Regions from separate parts of the Bacillus sp. LQ01 genome, predicted to be linked through region 2. Evidence: riboswitches for the same ligand, from Rfam matches in the RefSeq annotation. Region 2 holds a riboswitch; the other holds the start of a gene.
The links. A riboswitch is a leader RNA that binds a small molecule or an ion and turns the genes downstream of it on or off. The one in region 2 is predicted to bind S-adenosylmethionine.
Positions count from the first base shown of each region.

Region 1 (3,425 bases), on a different contig from region 2:
ATGAGCTAATGTTGATTTCCCTGCTCCATTATGTCCTAACAGTGCCACAATTTCTCCTTCATATATTGAAAGGTTTACATTTTCTAATACTTTTTGTTTATTAGAGTATGAAAATGATAAATTCTCCACTTTAAGTAATTCCTTGTTTTTAGTATTCCCTTTTAATATGACTTGTTTCTCCATCCACTCTTTTATAACATTGCTTACCTTTTCTTTTTGAAGGTTTTCCATTGGATATATTACGTCATTATTACTATCAAAATGTAATCTCTTTAATGCTTCGATGTAAATAGGCTCTCTTAAGCCGATACGTGGTAATATATTTGACGCTAAGATTTCTTTTGGTGTTCCTATCGCAATGACTTTACCTTCATCAATTAATATAACTTTGTCTAAATCCAGGTTTAAAATTTCTTCTATTCTATGTTCGATAATAACAATCGTTTTATTATATTGTTCATGTATATCTTTCATAAGTTTTATCGTATGTAAGGCGCTTAGTGGATCTAAATTAGCTAACGGTTCATCGAACAATAATATATCCGCATTTGTTGTTAATAAACCCGCTAGAGAAACTGTTTGCTTTTGACCTCCTGATAATTCATGTGGACTTTGTTTATGAAACGTATGCATCTTCACCTTTCTTAATGAGTCCGAAACAATCTTTTTCATGTCATCTTGCTTTACACATTCATTTTCTAAATAAAAAGCTACATCTTCTTCTACTGTCAGACCAATAAATTGAGCATCTTGATCTTGCAAAATTGTTCCTACCTGTTTACTTTGTTCAAAAATACTTCCTTCCCTCGGGTCTTTACCGGCAATTAAAACGTTACCTGTACTATTCCCTTCGTAAGAAAATGGGATTAGCCCATTTATACAATGAGCTAATGTCGACTTTCCTGAGCCACTTCGTCCAGCAATTAGCACTTTTTCCCCAGGGTATATATGAAAGGTAATATCACTTAAAGTAGGCTGCATAGCATGCCCATATTGAAAGGTGAATTGTTCAAACGAAATAATTGGTTGCATGTTAACATCCCTACTTTTCAATTTTTAAATGTGTATGTTTCTTATTGGATTTCGCCAAACCAATTGTAAGTGGCAATCCAAGTACTAAGAAAACGATGACATCGGAAATTGTTGCTCCTAATACTTGTATAACAATTTTGTCAAATGGTTCTCCCATCACAATAATATCGAATGCCCCAGCAAATATAATAGCAATGACAATACCAACTAACCCAGTAATTGCTAAATAAGAAATATCCCCCTTGTTAAATGACCCGTTTTTCACACTAAAACCAACTCTTTTTTGAATAAGCCCCATTGAAAAACCAATAATACCTGAACTAATAACCCAGCCCCACCAAATACCCCAGCCAGCAATCGTATCTGTTACGGTATGACCGATAAGTCCGATTAACAGTCCTGCCACTGGACCAAATAATGCTCCAAAAACAGTTAATATAGCTAATGCTGGTTTAATAAATGTATTCGGTGCAATAGAAAATCCCCAAAGTCCTAATATCCCGTATAATGCTGCTCCAATACCGATTGCTACTACTAACTTTGTTGATAATTTGTTCATGACAATTCCCCTCTCATATTAGTCAACTTTTATTACTCTATATTTAATTTAAAAATGAATTATGCATCGACACTCCCTTTCTATACAACAAAAAAATGACCTCTTACATAAGAGGTCATTTTCTTTCACGTTCAAGAATCCTCTTATCTTTCAAAAAACACATCGTGTCCTCTGCGGAATTAGCACCTTCCTATAAAATTGCATAGGGGTTGCTGAGGTTTCTTAGGGCCGTTCCCTCCACCTCTCTGGATAAGTATTAATTTGTAATTCGTATTATGGCACTAAAGAATGTAAATTTCAACACTTTTCTTACTATTTTTATTTTTTTGTTAAATAGATCATTTAAATCATTGTATTCTTATCGGAATTATGAAATAATAAATTCAAAATCGTTTCGGGAGGAATGCATTATGAAAGTTATTGGTTTGATTGGAGGATTAAGTTGGGAATCTACATCATTATACTATAAACATATTAATACACTTACACTCTCTCAATACGATCAAAATGCAAAGTTAGTTTTATATAGTATGGACTTTGGTGAAGTAACTACTTTATTACAAAATCATCAATATGAAGAAGTGAAAAATGAACTAGTTACAGTTGCAAAGAAAGTTGAAAAATCTGGGGCTGAATGTTTATTAATGTGTTCAAATACCGTACATCTATTTGCCGAGGAAGTAGAACAAGCAATATCTATCCCGCTTCTTCACATTGGTGATGTAAGTGCTAAAGAAATGGTAGAACAGAGTATAAAGCGTATCGGACTATTAGGAACAAAACAAACGATGGAGCAAGATTTCTATAAATCACGATTAGCGAAATATAACATTGAGACAATTATCCCAAATGAAGAGGAAAGAACCTTTATCCACCATGTCATATTAGATGAATTAAGTAGAGGGATCATTTCAGAAACATCTAAAGAAAAGTTATTACAAATTACAAAATCATTAATTCAAAACGGCGCTGAAGGTATATTATTAGGCTGTACTGAAATACCTTTACTTATCTCCCAAAATGATCTTACTGTTCCCGTTTTTGATACTGCTTTTTTACACGCAAATACTGCTGTGCAATTTGCTGGATAAGAATATACAAGCATAAAGGTGAGAACCTCTATGCTTGTATACAGTTACGACTATTTATCCCGCTATTTATGGGTAGTAAAATCCCTACCGATTAAAGTTTTACTTTATTTAAAAGAGATTCAATAACTGCAATTGCTTCTTTTGAACCACCACATTCTAAAAAGCTATCATTAAGTTTTCTTATACCATGTTTATACTTTTCATTTGAAAGAACATCTGTTACGGCCTCTTTTAAAGTGTGCACATTAACATGTTCTTTCAATAGTCTATGTGCCGCTTCAAGCTCAGTTAATCTTTGCGCTATCATTGGCTGGTCTTTATCATGCGGTATTATTACAAATGGGACATTATAATGAATGGCATCGTGTACGCTATTCATACCGCCATGTGTAATAAAAACATCTGCTTCATTTAATATTTCTGATTGAGGTACATATGGAGCAATTATAAAATTATCTGGTGCTTTCTTAATTTTAGAAATATCATTTCTATCACCAATTGCCATTACAACTATCCCATCAAAATCTGAAAAAGTATCAATACAAGTATTAAAGAATGGTTCGAGTCCTTCAAGCAGTGTTCCCATTGAAATATAAATAACTTTCTTTTCTTTAAGTGATTCCAGTGGAAACTTTATATTTGTTTTACGCTTTGAAATACTCGGTCCAATAAAAATGTTATTTTCTCCGAACGATTCGTTATTAGGTTGGAAATAGCGACTTGTGTATACGAGACAAACATCA
Region 1 covers NZ_JBYEZL010000001.1:1,809,804-1,813,228, reverse strand. The annotation lists gene AC22L0_RS09420 (ABC transporter ATP-binding protein) at 1-1,032, opposite strand, end outside; gene AC22L0_RS09415 (ECF-type riboflavin transporter substrate-binding protein) at 1,043-1,591, opposite strand; SAM riboswitch class I at 1,732-1,847, opposite strand; gene AC22L0_RS09410 (aspartate/glutamate racemase family protein) at 2,002-2,682, shown strand; gene AC22L0_RS09405 (macrolide family glycosyltransferase) at 2,774-3,425, opposite strand, start outside.
Region 1: another riboswitch for S-adenosylmethionine. It lies ahead of AC22L0_RS09415 (ECF-type riboflavin transporter substrate-binding protein); the one in region 2 lies ahead of AC22L0_RS20630 (M20 family metallopeptidase).

Region 2 (3,425 bases):
ACTTTTTACAGTTACCTCCAATTGCGATGGCAAATCATGAACTCGTTCGTAAATGGCTTGGGGAAGATATGTTTTACCATGCTGGGATTGTTGAGTCTGTTAATAAATCAGAAGCACACCCAAACCTATTTATGTTGCAGGAACAAAGACGTATGCATGCGGATATATCGAAGTTTACGAATTCGTTTATTTATAAAAATAGAGTACACGATCATCCGTCTGTTTCAGAGCGTAAAGAACTTGCGCAATTGCAGCCGTTCGCAAATGAAGCGAGTGTTTTATTTGATACGAGCCAAATGGGAGCTTTTTCGTTAAAAGATGCTGCTTCTGGTTCACGTTTTAACATTATGTCTGGTGTAGTAGCAATGCAAATGATGTTAATCGGATTGTTAGATGGTGTGCAATCAATTGGTATTGTGACACCTTACAGGGCGCAGTCACGCTTTTTATCAACGTGTATTAGAGAAATGTTGCAGAGAACGAAATATCAAAACATACCAGTTTTAGCGGCGACAGTTCATAAGTTCCAAGGTTCTGAAAGAGATATGATGATCTTTGATACGGTTGACAGTTATCCGCAAGAACGACCTGGCATATTATTCTTTGATCACAAAAACCATCGCCTCGTCAATGTAGCAGTGACAAGGGCGAGAGGGAAGTTCATTCAATTATCTGATTGCCATTATATGCGTAAAAACCTTTCGAGAAAACAAGCGTTATCACAATTAACAGCTCATATAGAACGTCACGGAGATGTGTATGATCGTACGACATCAAGACAATTGTGGGAACGGAAAATTTCGAAACGTTTACGCTGGTTTATGGAAATGAATCTTGAGGAAACGAAAGGGGTATTAAAAGATATTTTAGCCTCAAAACGAAAAATTATTATTTCACTTCCAAGTACAAAACAAGTGGATAAGCGAGTATGGCAAGCGTTAATGCGTACAAATGCGCAAATAACAGTTTATAGTGATGGACCAGTTCCACTGAAAAATGTAAAGTTACAAAGACAAAATAAAGCATTCCCGTTTATCGTAATTGATGATGAAATCTTCTGGGCAGGCGCACCGCTTACATCTCAAATGATGTTTGAAGGTAGTACGGAATTTCCGTACGTATGTGCAAGACTGCAAGCACCTGAGACAATTGGTGTATTAAAAGGATTTTTAGATATTCGGTAAATTCGGATAGGAATTCCTTGACTTTTACTTGGAATGAACTTAGAATAAAAAATAATTTAATATAATTTTATGAAAATTCTTATCACGAGAGGTGGAGGGACTGGCCCTATGATACCTCGGCAGCGGATTCGTTATGAATACTGTGCCAATTCCAGCAAGGTAACTTGAAAGATAAGAAAGAAGCTCATTTTGACTGTATATACAGAAGCCTCTTTCTATCTTTTAGAAAGAGGCTTTTTTATGTGAAAATAAAAGGAGGAAGAAAAATGGGAGCGACAGGAGTAGCGTCACAAAGAAAAACAATTGAAGAGAGTATCGAAAGAAATAAGGAAAAGTACATAGAAACAAGTCATGATATTCATGCGAATCCGGAAATTGGTAACCAAGAGTTTTATGCCTCTAGAACGTTAAGTTTATTGCTAGGCAGTGCAGGATTTCAGTTGCAGCACAATATAGCTGGACATGAAACGGGATTTATCGCGCGAAAAAGCTCTGGAAAACAAGGACCTGCAATCGCATTTTTAGCGGAGTACGACGCTTTACCAGGACTAGGTCATGCGTGTGGTCACAATTTAATTGGCACAATTAGCGTTGTAGCAGCAATCGCATTATCAGAAACGCTTGAAGAAATTGGCGGGGAAGTTGTCGTGTTTGGTACGCCAGCAGAAGAAGGCGGGCCAAATGGTAGCGCGAAATCAAGTTATGTAAAGGCAGGTTTATTTAAAGACATTGATGCGGCGCTTATGATTCATCCGAGCGGAAAGACAGCGACAACGAGTCCTTCACTAGCAGTCGATCCACTTGATTTTCATTTTTACGGAAAAACAGCTCACGCTGCAGCTTCGCCAGAAGAAGGGATTAACGCATTAGATGCGGTTATTCAGCTCTATAACGGTATTAACGCACTTCGCCAACAACTCCCGTCAGACGTGAGAATTCATGGTGTCATTACAGAGGGCGGAAAAGCACCTAATATTATTCCTGACTATGCCGCAGCAAGATTCTTCATCCGTGCAGCAACGAGAAAAAGATGCGCGGAAGTAACAGAAAAAGTAAGAAACATTGCACAGGGAGCAGCATTAGCAACAGGTGCAAAAGTAAAAATCCATCAATTTCAAAATGAAATCGATGAATTACTCGTAACAAAAACATATAACGATATCGTAGCGGAAGAACTAGAACTATTAGGTGAAGATGTAAATCGTAAAGAAAGAGTAGGGATTGGTTCAACCGACGCAGGAAACGTAAGTCAAGTCGTACCGACAATTCATCCGTACATTAAAATCGGACCAGATGATTTAATTGCACATACGAATGAATTTAGAGAAGCAGCACGTTCAGAACTTGGAGATAAAGCATTAATTACATCGGCAAAAGCATTAGCAAATACAGCGTATCGATTAATTACGGAAGAAGGGTTGTTAGAGAAGGTGAAGGAGGAGTTTAGAGAGGCGCAGAGGAATCAGGGGTAAGGGGATTAAGGTGCTTTTTTCGAATAGAGATCTAATTCATAAGTAGAGATATAAAAAAGAACATTGAAATATCAATGTTCTTTTTTTGTTTACTAATCATTGATTTCATTGGCTTTTCTCATAAAGGAAAAACTTTTACTGTTAGCCGGGGATAATACGTATCCCTTTATTAGAACGACAATTTCTCCTCAAACTCACTCTTTAAAACAATTAAAGGAGACGATAATCCAAATTGCATTAAAGAGTCTAAAAATGTAGCGAGAGAATCCATCGAATCGCTCATGACCTTCATCATATAATTAAATTCCCCGCTAATTCGGTATAAATCTGTTACTTCAGGAGCGGCATTACAAAATTGAATAAAATCAGAGCATTGGCTCGTTTTAAACATGATGAATGCTTGAATGTTTTTATTAATTTTTGCAGGCTCAAATTTCGTTCGATAAGCCGCTATAACTCCTTGATCTTCAAGCTTGTTAATACGTTCTTTTACAGCAGGTTGCGTCATGGATATAATTCGTCCTATTTCTGAAACAGAAATTCTCGCATTTTCATATAACAGGTTCATAATTTTATGATCGATTTCATCCAATTTTACAGCGTTTTGCATTGTGTAGCCTCCTTGTTGTGTTTTCTAAAGTGAATTGCGAATTATAACTATAATATCATAAGTGAACGAACTAAATTACCTATAAATCTATATTTAAAATGATTAGTATTTGCATGAAAATATAAGTATAGGGTTTATCAAAAGGGAATTTAGGAAGGA
Region 2 covers NZ_JBYEZL010000002.1:1,604,235-1,607,659, forward strand. The annotation lists gene AC22L0_RS20625 (AAA domain-containing protein) at 1-1,184, shown strand, start outside; SAM riboswitch class I at 1,261-1,362, shown strand; gene AC22L0_RS20630 (M20 family metallopeptidase) at 1,451-2,656, shown strand; gene AC22L0_RS20635 (Lrp/AsnC family transcriptional regulator) at 2,826-3,266, opposite strand.